3 regions of the Halomonas sp. B23F22_3 genome follow, and region 3 is predicted to be linked to each of the others. Evidence: predicted binding sites of a transcription regulator. Region 3 holds the regulator's gene; each other region holds the start of a gene.
The links. The regulator sigma-54, encoded in region 3, starts transcription at its own class of promoters, with help from an activator protein. The targets are predictions, from matches to a motif close to TGGCACNNNNNTTGCTNT.
Positions count from the first base shown of each region.

Region 1: the regulator sigma-54 is predicted to act here: its motif matches at 7,704-7,721, upstream of ACGTNG_RS00855 (sugar phosphorylase).
Region 2: the regulator sigma-54 is predicted to act here: its motif matches at 3,592-3,609, upstream of urtA (urea ABC transporter substrate-binding protein).

Region 1 covers NZ_JBIEKG010000001.1:185,497-195,281, reverse strand. Annotated here, with positions in the region: gene ACGTNG_RS00890 (DUF6691 family protein) at 1-326, shown strand, start outside; gene ACGTNG_RS00885 (response regulator) at 468-1,169, shown strand; gene ACGTNG_RS00880 (ATP-binding protein) at 1,166-2,548, shown strand; gene ACGTNG_RS00875 (c-type cytochrome) at 2,549-3,250, shown strand; gene ACGTNG_RS00870 (c-type cytochrome) at 3,247-4,212, shown strand; gene dsbG (thiol:disulfide interchange protein DsbG) at 4,301-5,059, opposite strand; gene ACGTNG_RS00860 (copper chaperone PCu(A)C) at 5,327-5,830, shown strand; gene ACGTNG_RS00855 (sugar phosphorylase) at 5,857-7,671, opposite strand; gene nrdR (transcriptional regulator NrdR) at 7,798-8,286, shown strand; gene ribD (bifunctional diaminohydroxyphosphoribosylaminopyrimidine deaminase/5-amino-6-(5-phosphoribosylamino)uracil reductase RibD) at 8,283-9,419, shown strand; gene ribBA (bifunctional 3,4-dihydroxy-2-butanone-4-phosphate synthase/GTP cyclohydrolase II) at 9,593-9,785, shown strand, end outside.
Region 2 covers NZ_JBIEKG010000002.1:479,374-489,158, reverse strand. Annotated here, with positions in the region: gene urtC (urea ABC transporter permease subunit UrtC) at 1-526, opposite strand, end outside; gene urtB (urea ABC transporter permease subunit UrtB) at 533-2,137, opposite strand; gene urtA (urea ABC transporter substrate-binding protein) at 2,198-3,514, opposite strand; gene ACGTNG_RS05810 (tripartite tricarboxylate transporter permease) at 3,857-5,383, opposite strand; gene ACGTNG_RS05805 (tripartite tricarboxylate transporter TctB family protein) at 5,383-5,835, opposite strand; gene ACGTNG_RS05800 (Bug family tripartite tricarboxylate transporter substrate binding protein) at 5,835-6,821, opposite strand; gene ACGTNG_RS05795 (helix-turn-helix domain-containing protein) at 7,108-7,722, shown strand; gene ACGTNG_RS05790 (response regulator transcription factor) at 7,719-8,381, shown strand; gene ACGTNG_RS05785 (sensor histidine kinase) at 8,378-9,751, shown strand; gene ACGTNG_RS05780 (ABC transporter substrate-binding protein) at 9,748-9,785, shown strand, end outside.
Region 3 covers NZ_JBIEKG010000005.1:292,878-302,662, reverse strand. Annotated here, with positions in the region: gene pmbA (metalloprotease PmbA) at 1-1,273, shown strand, start outside; gene ACGTNG_RS13460 (BUD32 family EKC/KEOPS complex subunit) at 1,301-1,843, opposite strand; gene ACGTNG_RS13455 (HPr family phosphocarrier protein) at 1,912-2,181, opposite strand; gene rapZ (RNase adapter RapZ) at 2,185-3,105, opposite strand; gene ACGTNG_RS13445 (PTS sugar transporter subunit IIA) at 3,153-3,638, opposite strand; gene hpf (ribosome hibernation-promoting factor, HPF/YfiA family) at 3,646-3,954, opposite strand; gene ACGTNG_RS13435 (RNA polymerase factor sigma-54) at 4,124-5,539, opposite strand; gene lptB (LPS export ABC transporter ATP-binding protein) at 5,694-6,419, opposite strand; gene lptA (lipopolysaccharide transport periplasmic protein LptA) at 6,419-6,946, opposite strand; gene lptC (LPS export ABC transporter periplasmic protein LptC) at 6,946-7,530, opposite strand; gene ACGTNG_RS13415 (KdsC family phosphatase) at 7,534-8,091, opposite strand; gene ACGTNG_RS13410 (KpsF/GutQ family sugar-phosphate isomerase) at 8,138-9,133, opposite strand; gene ACGTNG_RS13405 (calcium/sodium antiporter) at 9,174-9,785, opposite strand, start outside.

The DNA of each region.
Region 1 (9,785 bases), on a different contig from region 3:
GCTTCCTGGATCTCGCCGGCGCCTGGGATCCGACCCTGATGGTCGTGCTGGGCGGGGCGGTGGTCACCAACTTCATCGGCTACCGACTGGTGCTGCGCCGTCCCCACCCGCTGATCGGCGAGCGCTTCCAGCTGCCCACGCGTACCGACCTGGATGGCCGGCTGATCGGCGGTGCCGCCCTGTTCGGCATCGGCTGGGGGCTCTCCGGCTACTGCCCCGGGCCGGCCTTCGCTTCCATCGCCGGGCTCTCCGCGCCGTTGGCCGCCATGCTGGTGGCGATGGTGCTCGGCTGGTTCCTGGCGCGGGCGATCCCCGCCCGGGGCTGAGCGCCTCGCCCTCCCTCTCGTGCCTCCCCCTGCATGGGGGAGGCACCCTATCGACCAAAGGACGGCCTGTCGGGCGCCGCGGGTTAATGCCGGCTTAATGGCCCGGTGACAACATGTCGCAGTTCACGAGGATTTCCTGTCATGCACGTACTGCTCATCGAGGATGATGCCCTGGTGGCGTCGGGCATCCAGGCCGGGCTCGGCGTCTACGACTTCGTCGTCGACACCGTGGGCACCATGGCCGAGGCGCGCTCGGCCATGGAAACGGTCTCAAGCGACGTGGTGATCCTCGATCGCGGCCTGCCCGACGGCGACGGCATGACGCTGCTCGAGGAGTGGCGGGCGGCCGGCATCGATACCCCGGTGCTGATCCTCACCGCGCGTGACGCGGTGAGCGATCGCATCGAGGGGCTGCACGTCGGCGCCGATGATTACCTGGTCAAGCCCTTCGATCTCGACGAACTGGTGGCGCGCCTGCTGGCGCTGCTGCGACGGGCCGCCGGACGTTCCCGGGCACTGGTCGAGCACGGCGCGCTGTGTCTCGATCCCGTCTCCCGGGAGGTGACGGTGGCGGGGCGGCCGGTGGCGCTGTCGCGCCGCGAGCTGGTGCTGCTGGAGGCCTTCCTCCAGGCGCCGCGCAGCGTGCTCAGCGCCGAGCAGCTCAAGGACAGCCTCTACGGCATGAACGAGGAGGTGGAGAGCAACGCGCTCAACGTGCACATCCACCACCTGCGCCGCAAGCTCGGCAACCGGGTGATCGAGACGGTGCGCGGGCTGGGCTACCGGCTGGGTCCGCCCGAGGCGGTCGAGGCGACGCGTCGCCCCGGGGCCGGTCGCCGATGAGCCTGCGCACGCGCCTGGTGCTGACCCTCGGGGCGACGCTGCTGCTGCTGTGGGGGCTCGCCGCCGCCTGGCTGATGCGCGATCTCTACCAGCAGGTCGAGGCGACACTCGACCAGCGCCTGGCCCAGTCGGCGCGCATGGTCTCGGGGCTGATGGCGCAGCTGCCGGTCGAGGTGTGGGAACAGGCCGATCGGCGGGCGCTCTCGATCCCGCCCATCGAGGGGTTGGCCTGCCAGGTGCACTCGCCGCGGGGCGAGATCCTGGCGCGCACCCATAGCGACATGCAGGAGGTGTTGAAGGCCAGCGCGCCGGGGCATGCCTATCGGGAGGAGGGCGGCGTGACCTGGCGGGTGTTCACCTACCAGCGCAACGGGCTGACCATCACCACCGCGGATCGCATGGACGAGCGCGACCTGCTGATGCGCAACGTGCTGGAGGTGGCGGTGGTGCCCTTCGTGGTGGCCCTGGCGGGCAGCCTGCTGGCGCTGTGGATCGGCGTGGTGAGAGGGCTCGCGCCGCTGGAACGGCTGCGCGATGCCCTGGCGCGACGTCATCCCGACGCCCTGGCGCCGGTGGCGACCCACGGCGTGCCGCATGAGATCCGCCCGCTGGTGGATACGCTCAATGCCCTGCTGGCGCGGATCCAGCAGGCCATCGTCCGCGAACAGCGCTTCACCAACGACGCGGCCCATGAGCTTCGCACGCCGCTCACGGCCATCAAGACCCATCTGCAGGTGGCGCGGCGCGTGGAGGGCGAGGCGGCGCGCCGGGCGCTGGATCACGCCGAGGAGGGCGTGGCGCGACTATCCTGCACCTTGGACCAGCTGCTGATGCTGGCCCGGGTCGAGGGGCGGGTGCACTTCGAGGACGGCGAGGTCAGCCGCGCCGCCGACGTGGTGGAGCTGGCCCTGCGCGACGCCTCGGCGAGCGAGCGCGCGCGGTTCGCGCTGCCCGAGGCCTGGCCCGACGGCGAGCTCGCGGTGCCCCGGGAGCTCGCCATCACGGCGCTGCGCAACCTGGTGGACAACGCCCTGCGCCACGGGCCCGAGGGGAGCCCGGTGGCGGTGACGAGCCGGCTCGACGCGGCGAACGGGATGCTGACCTTCTGCGTCAGGGATCACGGCCCCGGGGTCGAGGAGGCCGAGCTCGAGCAGCTGTCCCGACGCTTCTGGCGCGCGAGCTCCCGGCAGGGCAGCGGTCTGGGGCTGGCGATCGTGGCGGCCATCGCCGAGCGCTTCGGTGGCCGACTGGCATTTTGCCGCCCCGAGGGGGGCGGGCTCGAGGCGCGGCTGACGCTGCCGCTGACGACGGGGCCGGTTCGTCCGGCCCGACAGGAGTCCCTGCAGGGGATCAACGACAATGACGAGGGGGAACCCTAGATGACGATCATACGGATCGCGAGTGGCGTCGGGCTGTTGCTGGGCCTGGCCTCCGTACAGGCGGCAGCACAGCCCCAGGACCTGGAGGGGGATGCCGAGCGTGGCCAGCAAGCGGCCGGCGTCTGCGTGGCCTGCCACCAGGCCGACGGCATGGGCATGGACAACCCGGGTGGTGAGTCCTGGCCGCGCCTGGCCGGCCTGCCGGCGGCCTACATCGAGAAGCAGCTGCACGACATCAAGGCGGGGGAGCGTGAGAGCGCCACCATGATGCCGTTCGCCAACATGCTCGATGACCAGCAGATCGCCGACGTCTCGGCCTACTACGCCGAGATGGCGGCCTGGCCGAGCCTGCCCACCGCGTATCAACCCGCCGAGCCCGAGGACGCCGCCGTGTGGCTGGCCAATCGCGGCGACTGGGCCCAGGACAGCATGATCCCGGCCTGCAACCAGTGCCACGGGCCCAACGGCCAGGGCGTAGGGGAGAGTTTCCCGCCGCTGGCCGGCCAGCATGCCGGCTACCTCGCGACCCAGCTCCAGGCCTGGCGCGACGGCTCGCGCCACAACGATCCCAACCAGCTGATGGCGGGCGTCGCCGAGCGCCTCGACGAGGCGCAGATCACGATGATCGCCGACTACTACGCCAGCCTTCCCACCACGCTCGCCGAGCGCGACGCCCCGTCATCCGAGGAGGACGCCCAATGAGCCTGCGCAGATCCCAGCCGCTGATGGCGGCGACCCTGGTCGCGACCCTGGCCCTCTCGCCGGCCGCCCTGGCCCAGGACGAGGGCGTCGAGCGGGACTACCAGATTCCGCTGCCAGAGGCCCCCGAGGGCGAGGTGACCTTCCAGCCTCCCCACGAGCGCGACCTGCCCGACAACCAGTACGGCGACATGGTGCGCAAGGGGCGCGATCTCTTCGTCGACACCCAGTCGCTGCGCGGCGAGTACGTCTTCAACGACCAGAACTGCGCCAACTGCCACCTCGACGCCGGCCGCCTGGCCAACTCCGCGCCGATGTGGGCCTCCTTCGGCGTCTACCCGGCCTACCGCGGCAAGAACGACAAGGTGAACACCATGGCCGAGCGGATCCAGGGCTGCTTCACCTACTCCATGAACGGCAAGCCCCCGGAGTATGGCAGCGAGCCGCTGGTGGCCATGCAGACCTACCTGCACTGGATGTCGACGGGGGCGCCGATCAACGAGTCGCTGCCCGGTCGCGGCTACCCCAAGCTCGAGGACGCCGAGCAGGCGCCCGATCGTGCCCGCGGCGCCGAGGTCTACGCCGCCCAGTGCGCGGTCTGCCACGGCGACGAGGGGCAGGGCCAGAAGGTCGGCGAGCGGCAGGTGTTCCCGCCGCTGTGGGGCGATGGCGCCTATAACTGGGGCGCCGGCATGCACCGGGTGAACACGGCGGCCAACTTCATCAAGGCCAACATGCCCCTGGGCAAGCCCTACTCCCTCAGCGACCAGCAGGCCTGGGACGTGGCGGCGTTCATCAATAGCCACGAGCGCCCCCAGGATCCGCGTCGCCGGACCCTGGAGACCCTGGAGGAGACCGACGCGACCTTCCACAACCACCACGGCTTCTACGGGGACGAGATCGACGGACGACGCCTGGGCGATCACGCCGATTTCGGCGAGAATCCGCGGCCCCTCGACGGCTGAGCGTTTCTCCCGGGCGAACGCAACGGGCCCCGCTGCCATTCGGCAGCGGGGCCCGTCGTGTTCAGAGACCGTGTTCGAGAGCGTCGGCTCAGGGACGCGGTGAGCCCATCATCTCGATCAGGCGCGCCTCCTGGGGGGCACCCTGGACCTGTTCCAGGCGACCGTCGTCGCCGCGATAGTAGGTGGTGGGGGTGGCCATCAGTCCCAGGCTCTCGAAGAGCTGGTTGTTGGCGCGGACCCGCTCCTCGATCTCGCGCGGCTGCGCCCTGGCCTCGGCGACGCGCTCCTCGGTCTGGTGGGCCTGCAGCGCGCTGCTCGGGTCGTCGGCGCCGAGCAGCGCGGCGGCCTTGGCCGGGCTGTCGCTCTTCAGGATGCCGACCATGATATGGCGCAGCTGGACCCGGCCGGCGTCGACCCAGGGGCGGCTCTGCTCGTGGAAGCGCGCGCAGTAGGGGCAGTTGGGATCGGTGAAGGTGTAGAGGATGCGCTCGGCGTCCGGGTCGCCATCGGCGATCCAGTGGCTCTGCTCGAGCTCCTGCCACACCTCGGCCTCCTGGGCGCTGCGGACGTGCTCGTCCAGCGGCGCGGCGGACAGGTCGTTGCCCTCGGCGTCGAGGAGGGTGCCGACCAGGGCATGTTCGCCATCCTGGGTGAGGTAGACCGCCATCGCTCGGCCCTGATGGCTGGCGGCGAAGCCGGCAAGCCCGCTCGGCGCCTCGAAGCGGGCGTGGATCTCCAGCCCCTCCTCCACCAGGGCCTGGATCGGGGCCGGCCAGGACGTGTCGGCGGAGAGCGTCGTGGCGGCGGTCAGGGAAAGCAGGCCGATCGTCAGGGTGAGGGGTCGCATCGCGAAGTCCTGTCGTTGAGAGCTGTCGTTGAGAGCTGTCGTTAAGAGCTGTCATCAAGAGATGTCGCACGGAGACGCCGTGGGGCGATGTCGTGGAGGCGAGTTGGGACCCACGCCGTCTCCCCGAAGTTCCCATCCTGACACGCCGACATTAGCCGTGAATTAATCGCGGGATCGTCAGGCGGGGCGAGATGTCGCATCCCGCTTGGCGGCGTCGCCGTGGCAGGATAGGGGCTGCCTCTCTCATGACTGCTGGAGTCCATCGCCATGCGCCGCGCCACCCGTCCGCTGTTCCTGCTCTCACTGCTCTGCATGCCGCTGCTGGGCGCCGTCGCCCAGGCCGACTCCCTCACCGTCGAGGGGGCGCACGTGCGCGCCGTGCCCCCCGGGTCGCCCACCACCGCCGCCTTCATGACCCTGAGCAACCCGGGCGAGACAGACCTGGCACTGGTCGGGGGGAGTTCGCCGCTGGCCGGCCGCCTGGAGCTTCACAACCACGTGATGGTCGACGGCGTGATGCAGATGCGCCGGGTCGAGGCGATCCCGCTGCCGGCCGGCGAGACCGTGCGGCTGGCGCCGGGGGGCTGGCACCTGATGATGTTCGAGCTGGCCGCGAGCCCGGCCGAGGGCGAGCGCGTCGAGCTCACCCTGACCCTCGACAGCGGTGAGGCGATCACCCTCGAGGCGCCGGTCCAGCGCGTACAGCCGATGGAGATGTCGGACCCGGAAGCGATGGGTAAGGAAGAGACGGAACCGCACTCGGCGCACTGATCACCCCCATCGGTCATCCCCATCGATCACCCGGGATGCACCAGCCACAGGCTGCGGTAGGGCGCGAGGCTCCCTTCCGCGCTCTTGTCACCGGCCCAGGGCGCGTCTTCCAGCAGGTCGTGCCAGCCGGGGGCGGCCAGGGCGTCGAGATCGAGCGGCTGGCGGCGGTCGGTGACGTTATGGATCGCCAGCAGGCGCCGGCCGTCGTCGAGCGGTCCCCGCTCCAGCACCAGCAGCGCCGGTGAGGAGGGGATCACGCGCTGGGGCGCATCCGGATGGAAGCAGGGCTCTTGGCGGCGCACCTCCAGGCGCCGCTTCAGGGCCAGGAACACCTCCCGGGTCGGGGTGTTGCGGCTCTCCAGCAGCTCCTCGAGGGACGGGGCGTGCCAGCGGTGGCGGTTGATCGCCCGCAGGCGTCCGGTGCGCTCGACGCCCTCCAGGTCGTTGAGGGTGGCGGTCAGCGAGTGGACGTAGAGCGCCGGGATGCCCTGCAGGGCCAGCATCAGGTGCTGGCTGCACAGGAAACGTTCCACCTGCCAGGGATCGGCGCCGCGGCGGGTCCCCTTCATGGCCTCGAACCAGGTGATGTTGATCTCGTAGGGGACGTCGTGCCCCTCGGCATCGGTGCGCATGCTGACGAAGCCGCCGAAGCGGTGCATCAGCTCCAGCAGGGCCTCGACCTCGTGGTGCGGCAACCAGCCCTCCAGCGGCCGCACCCCGATGCCGTCGTGGCTGGCGGTGAAGTTGACGTAGCTGCAGCCCGGCGGCAGCTCGGCCAGGCTCTCGATCCAGCCGGCCAGGGTCGACGCCTCGCCGCTGGTCAGCGTATGCAGCAGCAGCGGCGGCAGCGGGAACTGGTAGACCAGGTGGGCCTCGTCCGGCGCCGCCGAGCCTTCGTCAGAGTGTCCATCGATTCCCTCGCCGGAAAGACGCGCCAGACCGAAGTAGCTGAGGTTCTCCCGGTGGGGCACGTTGGTCTCGGTGAGCAGCAGCGTGCCCGGCGCCATGTGGTCGACCACGGCGCGCAGCAGCCGCACCACCTCATGGGTCTCGGGCAGGTGGATGCAGGGGGTGCCCGGTCTCTTCCACAGGAAGGCGATGGCGTCCAGGCGGATGACCCGCGCGCCCTGCTCCAGGTAGAAGAGCAGGATACCGACGAACTCCAGCAGCACGTCGGGGTTGGCGAAGTTCAGGTCGATCTGATCCTCGGAGAAGGTCGCCCAGAGGTGGCGGGTGCCGCGTCGGGTGGGCACCGGCACCAGCAGCGGGCTGCTGCGCGGGCGGACGACGGCGGAGAGATCGGTGGCCGGGTCCATCTCGATGAAGTAGTCGCGCCCCGGCAGACTGCCGCTCAGGTAGTCGACGAACCACAGCGACTCCCGGGAGACATGGTTGAGCACCAGGTCGACGATCAGGTCCCCCCGGTCGGCCAGCCGTCGCAGGTCGGCCCAGTCGCCGAGGGCCGGGTCGACCTCGCGATAGTGGATCACCGAGAAGCCGTCATCGCTGCTCCAGGGGAAGAAGGGCAGCACGTGCACGCCGCTGAAGGTCTCGGGCAGGCGCGCCTCGAGGAAGGCCAGCAGCACCGCGAGCGGCGGGGTGTCGCTGTCGAGCAGGCTGTCGCCGTAGCCGATCAGCCACTGGTCGCGCTCGCTCCATAAGGGCGCGGCGGCCTCGGACCGCCGAGGGGGCAGGGCACCGCGATGGTGCGAGAGCAGCGTCTGCAGGCGGCGCAGCACCTCCTCCCGGCGCGGCCCGTAGAGCACGTCGAGATGGTCACGGGCGCGGGCCGTGAAGCCCGCCGCGTCCAGGGGGCGGGCGAGCGAGCGGGGCGTGGGCATGGCGACCTCCATCGGCCTGGGGATGCCAGGGACTTGCAGGAGTCGTGCCAGGCATGCCGCTGGGCGCTCTGCCCCTGAACCGTTACAATGCCGCGACAGCCTCTTATCGACGTCGGGTTACCTCCTATGCATTGCCCCTTCTGTGGCGCCAACGACACGCGCGTGACCGATTCCCGCCTGGTGGCCGAGGGTGATCAGGTTCGGCGGCGTCGGCAGTGCGCGGCCTGCGGCGAGCGCTTCACCACCTACGAGACCGCCGAACTCGTGATGCCGCGGGTGATCAAGTCCGACGGCACCCGCGAGGTGTTCGACGAGGGCAAGCTGCGCGCCGGCATGCTGCGCGCGCTCGAGAAGCGTCCGGTCAGCGCCGAGTCGATCGAGGCGGCGGTGGAGCGTATCCGCCAGCACCTGCGGGCCCGCGGCGAGCGCGAGATTCACGCCCGGGACATCGGCGAGGAGGTCATGCAGGCCCTCAAGCGCCTCGATCAGGTCGCCTACATCCGCTTCGCCTCGGTCTACCGCCGCTTCCAGGACATCGACGAGTTCCGCGCCGAGATCGATCGTCTGGCCCAGGAGCCCGGCTTCCCCGACGACCCCGCCGGGGGGCGCGGATGACCGCCTCGACCCTGCCCGAGACCTGGATGGCTCGCGCCCTCAAGCTGGCCGAGCGCGGCCGCTACACCACCGACCCCAACCCCCGGGTGGGTTGCGTGCTGGTCAAGGGCGAGCGGGTCGTCGGCGAGGGCTGGCACGAGCGGGCCGGCGAGCCCCACGCCGAGGTCCACGCCCTGCGGGCGGCGGGGGAAGCCGCCCGCGGCGCCACCGCCTACGTGACCCTGGAACCCTGCTCCCATCAGGGGCGCACCGGCCCCTGCGCCCGGGCGCTGGTCGAGGCCGGGGTGGCCAGCGTCGTCGTCGCCATGCAGGACCCCAATCCCCAGGTGGCCGGCCGCGGCATCGCCCTGCTGCGCGAGGCCGGCATCGCGGTGACGGTGGGCGTGCTGGAGGACGAGGCGCTGGCGCTCAACCCCGGCTTCGTGATGCGCATGTCCCACGGCCGGCCCTTCGTGCGCCTGAAGATGGCCATGAGCCTCGATGGCCGCACCGCCATGCGCTCCGGTGAGTCCCAGTGGATCACCGGTCCCCAGGCGCGCCGCGAGGTGCAACGCCTGCGCGCCCGCTCTAGCGCCATCCTCACCGGGGTGGAGTCGATCATCTTCGACAACGCCCGGCTCACCGTGCGTGCCGAACAGCTGGCGCTGCCCGACGGCGAGACGATCGCCGCCCGCCAGCCGCTGCGTGTGGTGGTGGATTCGCGCCTGCGCCTGCCCCTGGCGGCGGCCTGCCTGCGCGAGCCCGGCCGCACCCTGGTGGCGACCCTCTCCGAGCACGACGCCGAACGGCGCGAGCGGCTCGAGGAAGCCGGCGCCGAGGTGGTGGCGATGCCGGCGGGCCATGACGGCCGGGTCGACCTCGACGCCCTGCTGCATCACCTGGCCGAGGCGGAGCAGGCCAATGAGGTGCTGCTCGAGACCGGGGCGACGCTGGCCGGCGCCATGCTCGAGGCGAACCTGATCGACGAGATGCAGCTGTTCGTGGCGCCGACCCTGCTCGGTGGCGAGGCGCGCCCGCTCTTCGCGCTGCCCGGCCTCTCGCTGATGGCCCAGCAGAAAGGGCTCGAGATCCTCGACATCCGTGCCGTGGGCCAGGACTGGCGCATCACCGCAAGGCCCACTCGCCGCACCTAGCGCCGCGTCACGGCGGCTATCTACTGGTACCCGCCGACGCGTCACGGCCGCTATCTACTGGCGCCCACCGACGCGCCACGGTACCCTGACGCGGTTTCGAGGTGGCGACGCCGGAGGGCGACCCGATCGTCGCGGGACCGCGACGGCCACCACGCTGAATCAATGGAGACTCCATGGTGCACTCCTCATCCGGGGGCCTGGCCCCTATCGAAGAACTGGTCGAGGACATTCGTCAGGGCAAGATGGTGATCCTGATGGATGACGAGGATCGCGAGAACGAAGGCGACATCATCATGGCCGCCGAGAAGGTCGAGGCCGAGCACATCAACTTCATGGCGCGCCACGCCAGGGGGCTGATCTGCCTGC
Region 2 (9,785 bases), on a different contig from region 3:
AGAAGGCCAGCATCAGCGCGAAGGTCAGGGCCTGGGTGATGATCGAGAGATAGACCCCGGTGACCCGCGACCGGAAGGCCAAAAAGCCGAACACCAGCGCCAGCAGCCCCGGGGCCAGCAGCACCATCAAGAAGGCGAACCCGGGCATGTCGAAGCCCAGCCAGTACCAGGGCAGCGCGTCCCAGTCGAGGAAGACCATGAAGTCCGGCAGCACTGGGTCGCCATAGACGCCGCGATCGCCGATCTGGCGCATCAGGTACATGCCCATGGCATAGCCGCCCAGGGCGAAGAAGGCGCCGTGCCCGAGACTCAGGATGCCCAGATACCCCCACACCAGGTCCACGGCCACCGCCAGCAGCGCATAGCTCAGGTACTTGCCGAGCAGCGTCACGGTGTAGGTGGAGACGTGCAGCGGATGCTCCGCCGGCAGCGCCAGGTTGAGCAGCGTCACCGCGGCCAGGGCCGTGAGCAGGATGCCCAGGAAGAGCTGTGTCGCACGTTCGTAAAACGGTCTTGTGAGCCACATGGCGAATCAGCCCTCCGCGGCCCGGCCCTTCTGCGGAAAGAGTCCGCGGGGGCGCTTCTGGATGAACAGGATGATGAAGACGAGCACCAGGATCTTGGCCAGCACGGCCCCGGCCCAGGGCTCGAGCACCTGGTTGATGACGCCCAGCGACAGCCCGGCCACCAGGGTGCCCCAGAGGTTCCCCACCCCACCGAACACCACCACCATGAAGGAGTCGATGATGTAGTTCTGGCCGAGGTTGGGCCCGACGTTGGTCAGCTGCGAGAGCGCCACGCCGGCGAGTCCCGCCACGCCGGAACCCAGCGCAAAGGTCAGGATGTCCACCCGGGTCGCGCGGATGCCCATGGCACGGGCCATCGCCCGGTTCTGGGTCACGGCCCGCACCTCGAGGCCGAGGCGGGTGCGCCGCATCACAAGCCAAAGGCCGGCGAAGACCAGCAGCGCGAAGCCCAGCACGACGAGGCGGTTCAGGGTCAGCGACAACCCCTCGTTGATCATCAGCGAGCCGCTCATCCACTCCGGGGTGACCACGGTGCGGTTGAGCGGCGAGATGACGGTACGCACCAGCTGCTGGAGGATCAGGCTGACGCCGAAGGTGGCGAGCAGGGTCTCCAGCGGTCGTCCCTTGAGGAACTGGATCACGCCGCGCTCGATGGCGATGCCGGCCAGCGCCGCGACCAGGAAGCCGGCGGGAATGGCCAGCAGCAGCGCCAGGCCGGGTTGGCCGGGCAGCAGCTGCTGCACCGCCCAGGTGGTGTAGGCGCCGAGCATCATCAGCTCGCCGTGGGCCATGTTGATCACCCCCATCACGCCGAAGGTGATGGCCAGACCGATCGCCGCCAGCACCAGCACCGAGCCCAGCGACAGGCCGAAGTAGAGCGTCTCCAGACCGCGATTGAGCCTGAGCTTCTGCTCGATATCGGCGAGCGCCCCGCTGGCGGCCTCGGCGAGGGCGGGATCATCGCTGCGCGCGGCGGCACTGAGGGCCGCCCGGGCCTCGGGGTTGAGGCTGCCCGCCAGCAGCTCGATCGCCGCGTCGTCGCCCTGCTCGAGCCGGTGAATCGCCAGCCCCTGCGCCAGCAGGCGGGCGACCTCGGCGTCGCCTTCCTCCTCGAGCACGCCCTCGAGCGGCGCCACCATGGCCGCGCCGACCCGCCCCAGCAGGTCGCGGGCGGCCTCGCGGCGGGCGCCTGCGTCATCCACCCGCAGGTCGAGCACCGCGAGGGTGCTCTGCAGCCGGCCGCGCAGCGCATTGTTGATCCCGATGCGATCCAGCTCACGCCGCGACATCTCGCCGGCGGGCTCGAAGTTCAGGGCATCCTCGACGGGCCAGTGCCGCCCCCGGTTCTCGAGCACCACCACGAAGCGACCGGTCTCCTTGTGACGCTGGAGCTTGCCGTCCAGCAGGGCCTCGAGCCAGCGCCGGGTGCGCGGGTCGCCGCTGGCGGCGAGCGCCTCGATGGCCTCGCCCTTGTCGGCGTAGGCGCGGGTATCGAGGGCCTCGAGCAGCGCCTGGCCGTCGTCGTCGGGTGCGGCCAGGGCCGCCGGTGCGGCAAGCGCGACGACGGCCAGGCACAGCAAACCTCTCACGAGGGAGCGAATCTTCCTCATGACCATGTCCTGTCGGTAAGGGGGAAGACCCCGGGCCGCGGATGCGGCCCGGGGAGCGGCTTACTCGGCCGAGGCCACCTCGGCCTCGCCACCGCCACAGCGATTCTCGACGACGTTGTAGTTGCCGCAGGCGAGCGGCGCGCGCCAGTCGCTGATCAGATCCTTGGAGCCTTCCAGGTAGTCGGACCAGGCGTCCCCGGCCACGGTGGAGGGGGTCTCCCAGACGATGGAGAACTGGCCGTTGTCCTGGATCTCGCCGATCAGCACCGGCTTGGTGATGTGGTGGTTGGGCATCATCGCCGCGTAGCCGCCGGTGAGATTGGGCACGCTGACGCCGATGATGGCGTCCTTGACCGCATCGACCTCGGTGGTCCCGGCCTTGCGGACCGCCTCGGCCCACATGTTGAAGCCGATGTAGTGCGCTTCCATGGGATCGTTGGTCACCGCCATCTCGTCGCCGGTGTACTCGATCCAGGCGTCGATGAAGTCGTAGTTGGCGTCGGTGTCGACGCTCATGAAGTAGTTCCAGGCGGCGAGGTGGCCGACCAGCGGCGCGGTGTCGATGCCGGTGAGCTCCTGCTCGCCCACCGAGAAGGCCACCACCGGGATGTCGGCGGCATTGATGCCCTGGTTGCCCAGCTCCCGATAGAACGGCACGTTGGCATCGCCGTTGATGGTCGAGACCACCGCGGTCTTCTTGCCCTCGCTGCCGAACGCCTTGATCTCGGAGACGATGTTCTGCCAGTCGGAGTGGCCGAAGGGGGTGTAGTTGACCATGATGTCCGCCGCGTCCACGCCGTGCCCCTCGAGGTAGGCCTCGAGGATCTTGTTGGTGGTGCGCGGATAGACGTAGTCGGTGCCGGCCAGCACCCAGCGCTCGACGCCCACCTCGTTCATCAGGTAGTTGACGGCGGGGATCGCCTGCTGATTGGGCGCCGCCCCGGTGTAGAAGACGTTCTCGGAGGACTCCTCACCCTCGTACTGCACAGGGTAGAAGAGCAGGCCGTTGAGCTCCTCGACCACCGGCAGCACCGACTTGCGCGACACCGAGGTCCAGTTGCCGAAGATCACGTCGACCTCCTGCTGGGAGAGCAGCTCGCGAGCCTTCTCGGCGAACAGCGGCCAGTCGGAGGCCGGATCCACCACCACGGCCTCCAGTTGGCGACCCAGCAGGCCGCCCTCGGCGTTCTGGCGCTCGATGAGCATCTCGACGGTGTCCTTGAGCACCGTCTCGCTGATGGCCATGGTGCCGGAGAGCGAGTGCAGGATGCCGACCTTGATCGGGTCCTCCTGGGCCAGGGCGGGGGCGGCCACCCCCAGACTCAGGAGAGACGCGGCCAACCAGCGGGGGGAACGGGAAGCGGATGACGGAATCATGGGAACTCCTTGCGGGCGATGTTGTTGTCGATCTGTCCAGCGCAGGAGGACATCGCGAACGATGCCTCTGGCCTGTCATCGCAAGGGGTGTGCCACTTCCAGAGGCTGCCGAGTTTTGCTCAACGAATCAGTCTATTGGCAGAAGCTCAACAAGGGGCGGCGGCCACCGCCGGGGCTCGACGAGGGGCGGGCGCCCGGCGCGACGCCCCATCATCGTCCGCCCCCATGGTGCAACGCACCATCGCGGGGCGAGGCGGCCGGACACGAGACGGGGGCGCCGGCCAGGCCGGCGCCCCCGTGGGACACGCGCAACGCGCGATGCTAGCAGAGCTGCCTGAGGGGTCAGTCGCCTTCCGGGCCACCCGTGCCGGTGGTCACCTTCATGCGCCGCCGCAGCAGCGGGCCGACGATGTAGGGCAGGATCAGCCCCAGGCCGGCGAACACCCACAGGCCGATGGCCAGCCCGCTGTCCCAGAGGATGGTCCAGTCGCCATCGGAGATGTCCATGGCGTGGCGCAGGTTCTTCTCCATCTCCGGCCCCAGCAGCAGGCCGAGGATGACCGGCACCAGCGGGATCTCGAGCTTGCGCAGCACGTAGCCCCCCACCCCGAAGGCCACCATGAAGTAGAGATCGAAGGTGGTGTTGCTGATCGAGTAGATCCCCACGAAGGCGATCATGGTGACGACCGGCAGCAGGTACATCGGCGGCACCGACAGCAGCCTGACGAAGATGCCGACCAGCGGGATGTTGAGCACCAGCAGCAGGAAGTTGCCGATCAGCAGTGCCGCGATCACCCCCCAGACGATGTCGGCGTTCTGGGTGAACATCAACGGTCCCGGCGTGATGTTCAGCGAGATCAGCAGCGCCAGCAGCACGGCGGTGGTGCCACTGCCCGGCACGCCCAGCGTCAGCATCGGCACCAGTGCGCCGGAGGAGGCGCCGTTGTTGCCCGCCTCGGGGCCGGCCACGCCGCGCGGGTCGCCCTTGCCGAAATAGCCCTTGGCGCCGACCACCTTCTTCTCGAGGGTGTAGCCGATGAAGCTGCCCAGCGACGCCCCCGCCCCGGGCAGGACCCCGGCGATGAAGCCCAGTACCCCGCCGCGCAGGCTCGAGGGCAGGATGGCGCGGATGTCGGCCCAGGAGAGCTTCAGCTTGTTGACCACCATCTTCTGCTTGCCGCCGCCGGCGCGCTCCTCGATGAAGAACAGCAGCTCCGAGATCGCGAAGAGCCCGACGATGGCGATGATGAAGTCCACCCCCTCGTAGAGCTCCAGCACGCCGAAGGTGAAGCGCTGCACGCCGGTATTGTCGATGCCCACGGTGGCGATCATCAGGCCGATGGCCGCGGCCACCACCGTCTTCATCGGGTTCTTGCCGGTGATGCCGCCCAGGGTGGCGAAGGCCAGCAGGAAGAGCGCAAAATACTCCGCGGGGCCGAAGGTCAGGGCGAAGTCGGCCAACAGCGGCGCCAGCAGGATCAGGCCGATGGTGGCGACCAGGCTGCCGATGAACGAGGCCACCGCGGAGATCGCCAGCGCCTCGGCCGCCTTGCCCTGCTGGGCCATGGGATAGCCGTCGAGGCAGGTCATCATGGCCGGCTCGTCACCGGGGATATTGAGCAGGATCGACGAGATGCGCCCGCCGTACATGGCGCCGGCATAGACCGCGGTGAGCATGATCAGCGCGGTCTCCGGGGCGAGCCCCAGGGTGAAGGCCAGCGGGATCAGGATCGCCACGCCGTTGGCCGGCCCCAGTCCCGGCAGCGCGCCGATCAGGGTGCCCAGGAAGGCACCCATCAGGGCGAACATCAGGTTGTGCGGCGCCAGGGCGACGCCGAAGCCGTCGATCAGATAGCCGAGGGTCTCCATCAGCTCACCTCCAGGAACGAGAGCAGGCCCAGCGGCAGCGCGAGGTCCAGGGCGAAGTTGAACACCAGATAGACCACCAGGCCGGAGATCGCCCCGACGAGGTAGGCGCGCGGCACGCGCGAGCCCATGCGCCAGCACAGCGTGCCGACGGCCAGGGCGGTGCTGAGAATGAAGCCGAGCGGCTGGAGCAGCATGGCGTAGAGCACCAGCACCACCACGGCGATGATCAGCTCGACGCCGGTGCGGCTCCAGGGCCAGGCGTTATCGGGGTCGGGCCGCACGATCAGGTAGAGACTGGAGAGCGCCAGCACGACGGCCAGCAGCAGCGGGAAGGTCTCGGGGCCGACGGCCTCGCTGCCGCCGAAGGGTTCGGGGAGTTGCGTGGCGCCCCAGCCGTACGCGACGGCCAGGACGATCATCAGCACTCCGAAGATGCGGTCGTTGAAGGTCATTACTGGATCAGCCCGATGTCCTGGGAGAGCTGCTCGATGTCATCGATCTGGTCGGTGACAAAGGTCTCGAACTCGCCGGCGCTCATGTGGAAGGGCATCAGGCCGTTATTGGTCATGACCTCCTGCCACTCCTGGCTTTCGTAGATGGTGTCCATGGCGTCCACCCAGTACTGCTTCGCCTCGTCGGGGATATCGGCGGGCATGTAGAAGCCGCGCCAGTTGGGGCCGATGGCATCGATGCCCTGCTCGCGGGCGGTGGGAATGTCACCGAACTCGCCGGGCAGACGCTCCTCGGAGAGCACGGCCAGCACGCGCAGGTCGCCGGACTCCATGAAGCCCTGGGCCTCGGAGATGTCGCCGGTGAAGGCATCGACGTGCCCGCCGACCACCTGAGTCATGGCCTCGCCACCGTTGTTGTAGGAGAGGTAGGCGATGCGCGGCAGGTTCTCGATGCCCGCCGCCTGGGCGGCGATCAGCACCTTGAGGTGATCCCAGCCGCCCTTGGCGCTGCCGCCGGCGAACTTGACGCTGCGCGGATCCTCCTCGAGGGCCGCCATCAGCGCCGGCAGGTCCTGGTACTCGGAATCATCGGCCACGGCGATCACGCCGTAGTCCGCGCCCAGCGCGCCGATCCAGTTGACCATGTCGGCGGTCATGCCCGGAAACTGCCCCTGGGCCAGGCGCGTGGTGGTCGCCGTGGAGGCCGCTACCAGCAGCTGGTCGTCGCCGGCGCGCTTGCTGACGGTGTGGGCGTAGGCCACCCCGCCGCCGGCACCGGCCATGTTGATGGTCTGGACGTTGCCGGGCACCAGCTCGAGGTCCTGCATGACCTTGCCGACGCTGCGGCAGGTGAAGTCCCAGCCGCCGCCCGGGTCGGCGGGGGCCAGACACTCCACCTTGCCCTCGGGCTCGAAGGCGAAGGCGGAGGCGGCGGTGGTGGCGAGCACGCTGATGGCCACCAGCTGGACGGGGCGCTTGAGGTTCATGGCGGGCGTTCCTCCCAAGATCAGGCTTGTGTGATTGTTGGCTTGCGGAACCTGTCGGCCTTCCTTACAATTCTGTAAGGCAGAACATCGTTCCTCAGGACAGAAAGGTAGGCCCGGGCTCTTGGAGCGTCAACGGCCGGCTGCCCGATTGCGACCAAAGTTCTAGCCGAGACCGTCAGCCCTGACCACGGCTCGACGCCGACGCGAGCAGCGTCATCGGCACCACTCATGTCGGTCACGCACGGCGCAGGACACACGCTGAACACAACGGAGGCTCGATCCACAGATGGCACAGGACCGCGTCGAGGCCGTGGAGCGCGCATTGACCGTGCTCGAGGCCTTCGACTCCGCGCAGGAGTACTTCACCCTCGCCGAGCTGGCCCAGGCCACCGGCTTCTACAAGAGCACGCTGCTGCGCCTGCTGGGCTCGCTTTCCCGCTTCGACTACGTGCAGCGCGACGACCACGGCCGCTGGCATCTCGGCCATGCCCCGGTGCGCCTGGCGCGCCGGCACCTTCCCGGCCGGCATCTGGCGAGGCGTATCCAGCCCCTGCTGGCCCGCCTGGCGGCCGAGTCCGGCGAGACCGCGACCCTGCTCGAGGTGGAGGACGGCATGGCGGAGTGTCGCCTGGTGACGCTGCCCGAGAGCGCCCTGCGCCATGACCTGCACCCGGGCGACCGCTGGGCGGTGACACAGGAACAGGATCCGCGCCCGTCGCTGCCCGGCGGGACCATGGTCTGCCAGGCGCTGCCCGGCGACGCCCTCGAACCGCCCCGGTGGCTGGCCCTCTCGGGCCCGGCCGGACGCCTGGACACCCGGCGCGCCAGGGCGGCGCTCGAGGCGGTCGTGGCGAGGCTGTCCGCCGAATCGGGAAATGGCTCAGGGGGTGCGGGACCATGACGCTGCTGCTGGTGGAGGACGACGCCCTGCTCGCCGAGACGCTGGCCGAGACCCTGCGCCTGGAAGGCCACGAGGTCTGCCACCTCGATGACGGCAGCGCGGCGCGTGAGCGCCTGGCGGAGCCCGGGCATGGCCTCGCGCTGGTGCTGCTCGACCTGAACCTGCCGGGCTGTGGCGGACTCGAGGTGCTCGAGGCCCTGCGGGCCCATGACCGTGCCACCCCGGTGTTGATCCTCACCGCCCGCGGCGCCGTGGAGGACCGGGTGCGGGGCCTCGACCTGGGCGCCGACGACTACCTGGCCAAGCCCTTCGCCCTCGACGAGCTCGAGGCGCGCGTGCGCGCCCTGCTCAGGCGCCGCAGCCCCGCGGCCGAGATGAGCGTGGGGCCCCTCACGCTCGACACCCGGCAGCAGCGCTTCACCCTCCAGGGCGAGCCGCTCACCCTGCCGCCCCGGGAACAACGCCTGCTCGCCTGCCTGATGCAGCATGCCGGCACGCCGGTGGACAAGGCCCGGCTCGCCGAGGAGGCGTTCCAGGGCGACGCCATGGGCGACAACGCCATCGAGGTCTATGTGCACCGTCTGCGCAAACGCCTGGCCGGAAGCCCCGTGGCCCTGCGCACGGTGCGCGGCCTGGGATACCTGCTGGAGGCCGAATGAAGCGCGGCGACAGTCTCGCTCGCCGCCTGTTGGCCTGGCTGCTGGTGCCGCTGCTGGTACTCGGCAGCCTGATGCTCCTGCAGGCCTGGTTCGAGGCGCGGCGCACCGCCGATCGCGCCTTCGACCGCCTGCTCGAGGCCGCCTCCCTGGCCATCGCCGAGCAGGTTCAGTGGCAGGACGACCGCCTCTGGCTCGACCTGCCGCCGGCGGCGCTGGAGATGCTGGCCACCGACGCCGAAGAGCGCGTGTTCTATAGCCTGGTCGACCGCCACGGCCGCATGATCACCGGTAACGCCGAACTGCCGGGGGATGCGCGTGAGGCGGTCTCGGACGACGACACCCTGCTCTACCGCGACATCGCCTGGCAGGGCCTGTCGCTGCGCCAGGGGGTGCGACGCACGCGCCTCGAGGAGTGGCAGCTGCGCGAGCCCTTCGAGGTGCGCGTCGCCCACAGTCGCGAGGGGCGTGACGCCCTGGCGGCCGAGCTGTGGCGGGCCAACCTGGCGATGATCCTGGCCATGGCGGCGCTGGCGATCGTCGCGCTGCTGCTGGCGATCCGCACCGCCCTGGCCCCGCTGACTCGCCTGCGCCGCGCGATCAGAAGCCGCGATCCTCGCACCCTCGCCCCGCTGGCGCTTCGCCTGCCGCGCGAACTCGCCGAACTGCGCGATACCGTCAACGACCTGCTCGCCCGGATGCGCCGGGTGCGCGCCAACCAGGAACGCTTCATCGGGGATGCCTCGCACCAGCTGCGCACGCCGCTGGCGGGGCTCTCGGCGCGCGCCGAGCTCGCCCTGCGCCAGGACGATCCGGCGCGCTGGCGGGAGGCCCTGGTCGCCATGCAGGCCACCAGCACCCGCACCGCGCGACTGGCGATGCAGCTGCTGTCGCTGACGCGGCTGGCCAACCCCGAATATTGCCCCGAGCTCACACCGCTCTCCCTCAACGCCATCGCCCGGGAGGCGGTACGCGAGCACTGGACGGCCTGCCACCGAGCGGGGATCGACCTCGGCGTGGCGGGCGCCGCGGCCGAGGTCGAGGTAGCGGGCATCGACTGGCAGCTCGCCGAGGCGCTCGGCAACCTGATCGACAATGCCCGTCGCTACGGGGCACGGCACGTCACGATCCGGGTCGGCGAGGCGCCGCCGAGCCTGGCCGTCGAGGACGACGGCCCGGGCATCCCCCCTGCCCGCCGGCTACTGATGCTGCGCCCCTTCCACCGCGATCGCGACGACGTGGAGGGCTCCGGGCTGGGGCTCGCCATCGTCGACGGCATCGCCCGCACGCACGGCGCCCGTCTCGAGATGTCCGAAGGGCCGGGCGGTGCCGGGCTTCGCGTGACGCTGGTCTTTCCCGGAGACACTCCATGAGCCCCCGACGCCCCACGATGCCCCCGCTCTCTCG
Region 3 (9,785 bases):
CCTGGCCCGCCAGCTCGGGGCCGAGGCCTGCGAGGTGGGGGCCAGCGTCGACCAGGGCGTCGGCGTCAGCGTTCGCGAGGGCGAGGTGGAAACGGTCGAGCTGTCCCGGGACCAGGGGATCGCCGTCACCGTCTACGTGGGGCAGCGCAAGGGCAGCGCCTCCTCCAGCGATGCCGGCGAGGCCTCGGTGCGCGCCGCGGTCGAGAAGGCGCTGTCCTTCGCCCGCCATACCGGCGAGGATCCGGCCTCGGGCCTGGCCGAGGCGGCGCTGATGGCGACCGACTTGCCCGACCTCCAGGTCCACCACCCCTGGCCGCTCTCCATCGACGAGGCCACCGAGCTCGCCCTGCGCTGCGAGGCGGCCGGGCGCGGCGTGACGGGCATCAAGAGCTCCGACGGGGCGAGCCTCTCCAGCGGTGAGGGGGTCCGCGTCTACGCCAACAGCCACGGTTTCCTGGGCAGCCAGCGCGGCAGCCGCCACTCGCTCTCCTGCCTGCTGATCGCCGAGGACGGCAGCGGCATGCAGCGCGACTACGACTACACCAGCGCCCGCGACCCCCGCGACCTGCTCGCCGCCGAGGCGGTGGGCAAGAGCGCCGCGCGGCGCACCCTGAGCCGCCTCGGCGCGAAGCGCCCGGCGACCGGGCGCATGCCCGTGCTCTTCGATCCGACCCTGGCCAGCGGCCTGATCGGCCACCTGATGAGCGCCATCGCCGGCGGGGCGCTGTTCCGCGAGGCCTCCTTCCTCTGCGATCGCCTGGGCGATCCGCTCTTCCCCGAGTGGTTCAGCCTCGGCGAGCGTCCCATGGAGGTCGGTGCCATGGCGAGCTCGCCGTTCGACAGTGACGGCGTGCAGACCCGCGACAACGTCTTCATCCAGGAGGGCCGCCTGGCGAGCTACATGCTCTCGGCCTACAGCGCCCGGCGGCTGGGGCTTCAGACCACCGGCAACGCCGGCGGCGCGCGCAACCTGCGCATCACCGCGCCGCTCGAGCCTCGCGAGGCGCTGCTCGCGCACATGGGGCGCGGCGTGCTGGTCACCGAGCTGATGGGCCAAGGCGTCAACGGCGTGACCGGTGACTACTCCCGCGGGGCGGCCGGCTTCTGGGTCGAGGACGGCAAGATCCAGCACCCGGTGGAGGAGTTCACCATCGCCGGCAACCTCGAGACGATGTTCCAGGGGCTCGTCGGGGTGGGGAGCGATACCGATACCCGCGGCAGCATCCACACCGGCAGCTGGCTGATCGACGAGGTGATGGTGGCCGGCAGCTGAGCTGGGCGGGACGGGGCATGGAAGCGTTCAGCCCAGCGCTTGGTAGTTCTCGTCCAGGCCAAGCCGCTCTAGCAGGCGGATGAAAAGGAATGCCTCCTGGCCCTTTAGGGAGCGTTTAAGGCAGTCGAGGTACTCCCGTTTGGAGTACTTGAACAGACTAGGAGCCTTGTAGGCGTCCAGATCGATGGCGAAGAGCTTTTCTTCCCTGACGAGAAAGTTGCCGGTGTGCAGGCCGCGACAGTGAATGTCGTGGCGATAGTAGGCTATCAGGGCCTCGAGGTATTGCTCCTGCAGATCCGTCGACGTCAGGATTAGCTGCTTGAGCGGTACCCCGTGGATGTTCTCCGTCACCAGCCGATATCGGTCCGCCTCGACGATGGTCGGCGTGGCGATACCGAGCGCCTCCAGCCGCTTGGCGATCAGGGCGAAATTGTGGCCCGGGTAGGGGCGAATGCGCAGCGCATAGCGCAGACGATCGACGGCCTTGGGGTGAAAGGTCTTGATGAAGTGGTCACGCTCAGGATCATAGTGGACAAGTGAGTACTTGCCGCTCTGGATCAGTTCCATCATGGGGCTCAACAGGGTGAATAGTGCCGCTGGGTGGCAGGGTGACGAGCAATGCCCGTGGCGGCCTTCGCTCAGGCGTCTTCATGGAAGCGGGCCTCGAAGAGCGCGGAGATGGCCTCGAGGGCCGCGTCGGCCTCCTCGCCTTGGGTGTGCACCTCGAGTTCGGTGCCGCAGGGCGCGGCGAGGATCAGCAGCGACATGATGTTGCCGGCATCGGCCTGCTGGCTGCCTCGGTGCACGGTGACCCGCGCATCGAAGGGCTGGCAGCACTGCACGAGCTTGGTGGCGGCGCGGGCATGCAGGCCGCGTCGGTTTGTGAGGGTCAGCTTGCGACTCGGCACGCCTCAGGCTCCTTCCTGGGGTGCGTCGGTATCCATCGATGCCGGCGCATCGGGGAGGGCGACCTGCACGCCCAGCTCGCGATGGCGCAGCCTGATGCCGGCGTGTCGCTCGGCCAGGTAGGCGGCCAGGCGTTCGGCCAGGTAGACCGAGCGGTGCTGGCCCCCCGTGCAGCCGACGGCCACGGTCAGGTAGCTGCGCTGGCTGGTGCGATAGCGCGGCAGCCAGCGCTCGACCCAGGCGAGGATGTCGTCGTGCATCTCGGCGACGACCGGGTAGCCGTCGAGGAAGGCGATGATGCTGGCATCACGCCCCGTGGCGTCGCGCAGGGCCGGGTCCCAGTAGGGGTTGGGCAGGCAGCGGGCGTCGAAGACGATGTCGGCATCCAGCGGCACGCCGCGCTTGAAGCCGAAGGACTCCACGGTCAGGGTCATCTGCTCGGCGCGATGGCCCGCCACCTGATCGGTGATGCGCCCGCGCAGCTCGTGCACCGAGAGCCGGGTGGTGTCGATCACCAGGTCGGCGAGGTCGCGAATCTCCGAGAGCGCCTGCTCCTCGGTATCGATGGCCTCGGCCAGGGTCATGTCGCTATCGCGGGTAAGCGGGTGGCGGCGGCGGGTGTGGGAGTAGCGCTCCAGCAGGATCCGCGCATCGGTGGTCAGGTAGACCACCTGGCACTCGAGGTCGCGGGTGTGCAGGTCGTCGAGGAGTTCCGGGAAGCGCGCCAGGGCGTCGGGCAGGTTGCGGGCATCGATGCTGACGGCGACCGAGGAGCGCACGCTGCGCCCCTGCTGGAGCTCGTCCACCAGCGGCCCGAGCAGCATGGCCGGCAGGTTGTCGATGGCGTAGTAGCCCAGGTCTTCCAGCGCCTGCAGCGCGATCGATTTGCCGGAACCCGACCGGCCACTGATGATCACGAGCTGCATGCGGGTCTCCTGGTCGAGAAAGGGGGCGGGCGGCGCCCCGAGAGGGATCAGCCGCCCTGGCGGCCGCTCGGGGCCTGTTGTCGTATCGCCTCCATGAGATACTCATGAAGCTCGCGCTGGCTCGCGCTGTGGCGCAATCGGCCGCGGGTGTCGGCATCGTTCATGATGCCAGCGACCTGGCCCAGCAGGGCGAGGTGTGCCTCGTCGGCTTCCTCGGGGACCAGCAGCACGAAGACCAAGTCCACCGGTTCGCCGTCGATGGCATCGAAATCCACCGGCTCGGCCAGCTTGAGAAAGCCGGCGATGGGCGCCTTGCAGTGGGGGTTTCGGGCATGCGGAATGGCCACCCCGTGGCCGATGCCGGTGCTGCCCAGTCGCTCACGGCCGATCAGTCGGCTGAATACCTCCTGGCTGTCGAGGCTGGGCGTGTTCTGAGCGATGAAGGTGCTGAAGAACTCCAGCACCCGCTTCTTGCTTCCCCCGGGCACATCGAAGAGGGTGCGCTCGGGGGGCAGGATGGCGTCCAGTGTCATGACGGAGTCAGCGCGCGCCGGCGCCCTGGGCGCGGGCCTGGGCCTTTTCCTTGTGCTTGACCAGCTGACGGTCGAGCTTGTCGGCGAGGGCATCGATGGCGGCGTACATGTCATTCTCCATGGCTTCGGCATGGAGGTCGGCCCCGGAGGCATGCAGGGTGCAGGCCGCCTGCTGGCGCTCCTTCTCCACGGAGAGGGTGACCTGCACGTTGGTGATGTTGTCGTAATGACGCTCGACGCGGGTCAGTTTTTCCTGCACATAGTCACGCAGTGCGTCGGTCAGTTCCACATGATGGCCGGTGATGTTGACTTGCATGACACGCTCCTTGCTCTTACGGGGTGTGAGTCGATTGTAACCCTTTTTAGCGTCCTGCATACCCCCTCGGTCGGGGGCGACAAGACTCTCGTCGAAAGGCGTCAATTCAATCGCTTGCGCGTGCGTCGACGGCCGGGATTCGGGCGCGTCGAGACGCCATTCGCGGCGTTCAACGCAGGCGCTTGCGCTCGCTGGAGGAGGGGATGCCCATCCCCTCGCGATATTTCGCGACCGTGCGTCGCGCCACGCTGATGCCGGCCTCGTCGAGCAGGGCAACCAGCCGGCTGTCCGAGAGGGGCTTGCGGGGCGGTTCGTCCTGGATCAACTTGCGGATTCGCGCACGGATCGCGGTGCTGGAGTGGGCGTCACTATCGCCGCTGCCGCCCACCTGGCTCGAGAAGAAGTACTTGAGCTCGAACATGCCGCGCGGAGTGTGGATGAACTTCTGGGTGGTGACCCGCGAGATGGTCGACTCGTGCATCTCCACGACCTGGGCGATATCCGCCAGGATCAGCGGCTTCATGGCCTCCTCGCCGCGCTCCAGGAAGTCGAGCTGGCGCACCATGATCTCGCGACCCACCCGCAGCAGGGTGTCGTTGCGGCTGGAGAGGCTCTTCATCAGCCAGCGCGCCTCCTGCAGGTGGTCCTTGAGGAACTGGTTGTCCGCGCTCTTGTCGGCGCGCCGAATCAGGGCGGCGTAGTCCGGCTGGATGCGCAGGCGCGGCATGGCCTCGGGGTTGAGCTCCACCTGCCAGCCCTCGCGGGTATGACGGGCCACGAGGTCGGGAATCACGTAGTCCCTGTCGCCCTCGCCGAAGGCGCTGCCGGGGCGCGGGTCCAGCGAGCGTACCAGGCCGATGGCCGTGTCGAGGGCCTCGTCGTCGAGGCCCAGGCGGCGTTTGAGCAGGCGGCGATCGTCGCCGGCCAGCGCCTCGAGGAACTGGCGGACCAACCGGCGGGCCTGGGGCAGCAGCGGGGTGTCGTCGGGCAGCGTGGCGAGCTGCAGCATCAGGCACTCGCGCAGGTCGCGGGCGAAGACGCCGGTGGGCTCGAACTGCTGGAGGCGCAGCAGCACCTGCTCGACCTCCCGGCTCCTGAGCCCCGTAAGGCCCTGGGCCTTGAGGCCGTCGCGGATCTCGTCCAGGGGCTGGGTGAGGTAGCCGTCGCCGTTGACGGCGTCGATCAGGCTCTCGGCGATGCGCATCTGGCGCTCGTCCAGGTCGGTCATCGCCAGCTGCCAGGCCAGATGACCCTGGAGGCTCTGGCCCGCGGCCTGGCGTTCGAAGTCGGGCGCCTCGCCGCCGGCGGGGGCGCTGCCGAGGTCCTGGTAGGTGTCGGACCAGTCGCTGTCGGTGGCGAGCTCGTCGGGAATCTCGCTGGCCCAGTCGTCGTCGGGCGTCTCGCTCACCGCCTGTTCGCCGAACTCTTCCTCGACGTCCAGCAGGGGGTTGGATTCCAGCGCCTGCTGGATCTCCTGGCGCAGGTCCAGGGTCGAGAGCTGCAGCAGGGCGATGGCCTGCTGCAGTTGGGGCGTCATGGTCAGCTGGGTGCCGACCCGAAGCTGCAGGGAAGCCTTCATGGCCATGAGAGGAGTTCCCTCGACGTGCCGAAAGATCCCACCCTAGCCGCTGGACGCGGGGGGTGCAACCGAAGAAATAGCAACAATCGTGCCAGGATCAAACGGCGTGCCGCCGGCGAATAACGATATTTATATCAGTGTATTGCGATCGAGGAAGCGCTCAGAGGCGGAAGTCCTGGCCCAGGTAGACGTCGCGGACGCGCTGGTTGGCAAGGATCGCCTCGGCATCTCCCTCGGCGATGATCCGCCCGTCGCCGACGATGTAGGCGGTGTCGCAGATGTCGAGGGTCTCGCGGACGTTGTGGTCGGTGATCAGCACGCCGATGTCGCGCGCCTTGAGCTGGCGAATGATGCCCTTGATCTCGCCCACCGAGATCGGGTCGACCCCGGCGAAGGGTTCGTCGAGCAGGATGAAGGCGGGCTCGGTGGCCAGCGCCCGGGCGATCTCGACTCGCCGCCGTTCGCCCCCGGAGAGGCTCATGCCGAGGTTGTCGCGGATGTGGGTCACGTGGAAGTCCTCGAGCAGCTCCTCGAGCCGGCGCTCGCGGCCGGCGCGGTCGAGATCGCGGCGTGTCTCGAGGATCGCCATGATGTTGTCGGCGACCGACAGCTTGCGAAAGATCGAGGCCTCCTGGGGCAGGTAGCCGATGCCGGCCCGGGCGCGCTCGTGCATGGCGGCCCTGGACAGGTCGAGCTCGTCGATATGCACCGCGCCGGCGTCGGCGCGCACCAGGCCGACGATCATGTAGAAGGAGGTGGTCTTGCCGGCCCCGTTGGGTCCGAGCAGGCCGACGATCCGGCCCTGCTCGATGGAGAGGCTGATGTCCTGCACCACCCGGCGCCGCTTGTAGCTCTTGGCCAGGTGTTCGGCCCTCAGGGTCTTCATCACGGGCCATCCTGCTGTTCGGGCTCGAGGGTCATGCGCACGCGCTGGCTCTCCTCGACGCCTTGCGCCTCGGAGCGCGCCTGGACGACGCGCCGGTCGAGGAAGTATTCGAGGTAGCCGCCGTCGAAGGTGTCGCCGCCCTGGTGAAGCTCGGCGCGGTCGATCAGCTCGATGCGCCGCTCGGCGACGTGGTAGACCACGGTGCGTCCCCAGCCGCGCACCAGCGGCTCGTCCGGGGCGGGCTTCTGCTCGATGTAGGCGCGCTCGCCGGTGGCGGTGGCGAGGGTAAGCTGGCCCTGATCGTTGCGGCGGATCTCCACCCGCGCGCCGGTCAGCTGCATGCTGCCCTGGCGGATCTCCACGTCGCCGGTGTAGACGGCGGTGCCGGCGCGATCGTCGAGGTCGAGGCGGTCGGCCTCCACCTGGATCGGGGCGCTGGCATCACCCTCCAGGGCCAGGGTCGGGGTGCTGCCGAGCAGCAGGCCGATGACGCCGAGGGTCAGCAGGGGGGCGAAGGAGGCTCGCATCATGACTCGGGGTCCTCGCGGGTGTCGGGCGGGTGGTGGCCGCGCACATTGTCGGTCAGTCGAGCGCGGTTGTCATCGATCCAGGCATCGAAGCGTTCGCCGCGCATCCGCTGGGGCGGCTGGCGCAGCAGCGCCGGGGTCTCGCTCCAGGCGTGGCCGCTGTCGGCGTCGAAGTGCAGGATCTCGGTGTCCAGCTGCCAGCGCTCGGCCGGGGCCAGCAGGCGCGCCTCGCCGGTCAGGGTCAGCGGGTTGCCGCCCGCGCCCAGGGTGCCATGCTCGCCGCTGGCCAGCCAGATCCGGCCCGACGAGTCGTAGAGCCGTCCCCGGGGTTGCTCGAGGCGGGTGACGTCGTCATGGGGAGTGTGGGTCAGGCGCGGGGTGTCGAGGCGCTGATGAGGCTCGCCCGTCGCATCGAAGCGCGTCAGGCGGGCGTTCTCCAGGTAGTAGTCGGGCTCGCCCGACGCGTTCCCCGGCACCGGGCCGGGCAGCGGCGCCTCCTGCAGGTCGAGCAGGGCCAGTCCGCCGCCCAGGGCGAGCAGCAGCAGCAACAGTCCGGTGCGAAAGCCGGGGCGCGGCAGGCTCATGGATCAGGTCGTGCCGTGCAGGTAGGTGTCGAGCACGGCGTCCCAGTGCCCCTGCGCCTGCAGCAGGGTGTCGCAGATCTCGCGCACCGCGCCATGGCCGCCCACGGCCTCGGTGACCCAGTCGGCATGCTTGCGGATATAGCTCGGCGCGCCGGGCACGCTGATGCCGACCCCGGCGCGCCGGATGGCGGCCACGTCGGGCATGTCGTCACCGCAGTAGGCGACCTGATCGAGCTCCAGCTCCAGGCGGGCGCACAGCTCGCGCAGCACGGTCAGCTTCTTCTCGGCCCCCTGGAAGACGTGCCGGATGCCCAGCGCGGCGGCACGACGGCTGACCATCGGCGAGTCGCGCCCGGTGATCAGGGCCACCACGATGCCGGCGCGCTGAAGGAGCTTGATGCCGTGGCCGTCGAGGGTGTGAAAGGCCTTGATCTCGACGCCATCGGCCTGGAAATAGAGGCGTCCGTCGGTGAGTACGCCGTCCACGTCGAGGGCCAGCAGGCGCACGCGCCGCAGGCGGTCGACGAGCTGGCTGTCGAGCAGGGGGGAATCGAGGCTCATGGTGTCTCCGGTCGAGGGTCGGGCGATAGCGGATGGTCGCAAGGAATCAGATGACGCCGCTCGAGAGCAGGTCGTGCATGTGCAGGGCGCCGATCGGGCGACCGTCGGCGTCGACCACGGCCAGCGCCGAGATGCGCCCGTCCTCCATCAGGCGGACCGCTTCGGCGGCCAGGGTGTCGGGGGCGATGCGTTTGCCGGGACGGGTCATGACGTCGTCGACGGTGAGCCCCGAGAGGTCGCTGTGCTGATCGAGGGTGCGGCGCAGGTCGCCGTCGGTGTAGACCCCGGCCAGGCGGCCGTCCTCACCCACCACGCAGGTGAAACCCAGTCCCTGGCGAGTGATCTCCAGCAGCGCATCGCGCAGGGGGCTGCCCAGCGGCACCGCGGGCAGCCGATTGCCCTGGTGCATCAGGTCGGCGACCTTGAGCAGCAGGCGCTTGCCGAGGCTGCCACCGGGGTGAGACAGCGCGAAGTCCTCGGCGGTGAAGCCGCGGGACTCGAGCAGTGCCACGGCGAGGGCATCGCCCAGGGCGAGGGCGGCCGTGGTGGAGGAGGTCGGCGCCAGGTCCAGCGGGCAGGCCTCGCGTTCGACGCCGGCATCCAGATGGGCGTCGGCATGGCGTCCCAGGGTCGAGCCGGGACGGCCGGTCATGCTGATCAGCGGCGTGCCCAGGCGCTTGAGCAGGGGCAGCAGGGCGGTGACCTCGGCGGTCTCGCCGGAGTTGGAGAGCGCCAGCACCACATCCCCCCGGGTGATCATGCCCAGGTCGCCGTGGCTGGCCTCGCCGGGATGCACGAAGAAGGCCGGGGTGCCGGTGCTGGCCAGCGTCGCGGCGATCTTGCCGGCGATGTGGCCCGACTTGCCCATGCCGGTGACGACGACGCGCCCGCGACAGGCCAGGATCAGCCGGCAGGCATGGTCGAAGGCCTCGTCGAGGCGTTCGGACAGGGCCGCCACGGCCTGCTGTTCCAGTTCCAGGGTGCGGCGGGCACTGTCGCGCAGGAGGGAGGTGCCGGCCACGGAGGGGGTGTCATTGGTCATGGCAGTGATTGTTGCCCGTTGTGAGGTTTCACTCAAGGGGTCAGGCCGCGGGGGAGAAGCCGGCGCTCCCCAGCCAGGCCAGGTAGGCGAGGTAGCATGTCAGCAGCAGGGCCCCGGGCAGTCGTCCCAGGTGGCCGCGCCGATTCCACAGCAGCAGCGCCCCCAGCGCCAGGGTCAGCAGCAGCATCACCGGGTAGTCGCGGCCGGCCGCCGCGGGATCGGTGGCGCCTGGCGCCAGCAGCGCGGGCACGGGCAGCACGGTCAGCATGTTGAAGAGGTTGGAGCCGATGACGTTGCCGATCGCCAGGTCGTGGTGGCGCTTCAGCGCGCTGGCGACGCAGGCGGCGAGCTCCGGCAGGCTGGTGCCGATGGCGACCACGGTCAGGCCGATGGTGAGCTCGCTGACGCCGAGCCCGCGGGCCAGTTCGCTGGCGCCCCACACCAGGGCGCGGGAGCTGGCGACCATGATCACCAGGGTGCCGACCAGCCAGGCCAGGGCCTGGCCCAGCGGCATGCCGGGTATCTCGCCACCGCTCTCGGCGTCCGGGGTGTCGGCGCGAAACAGCCACCACAGGCTGAACACCAGCAGCACCAGCAGCAGCACGCCGTCGAGGCGGTCGAGGTGGCCGTTGGCCAGCGCATAGCCGGCCAG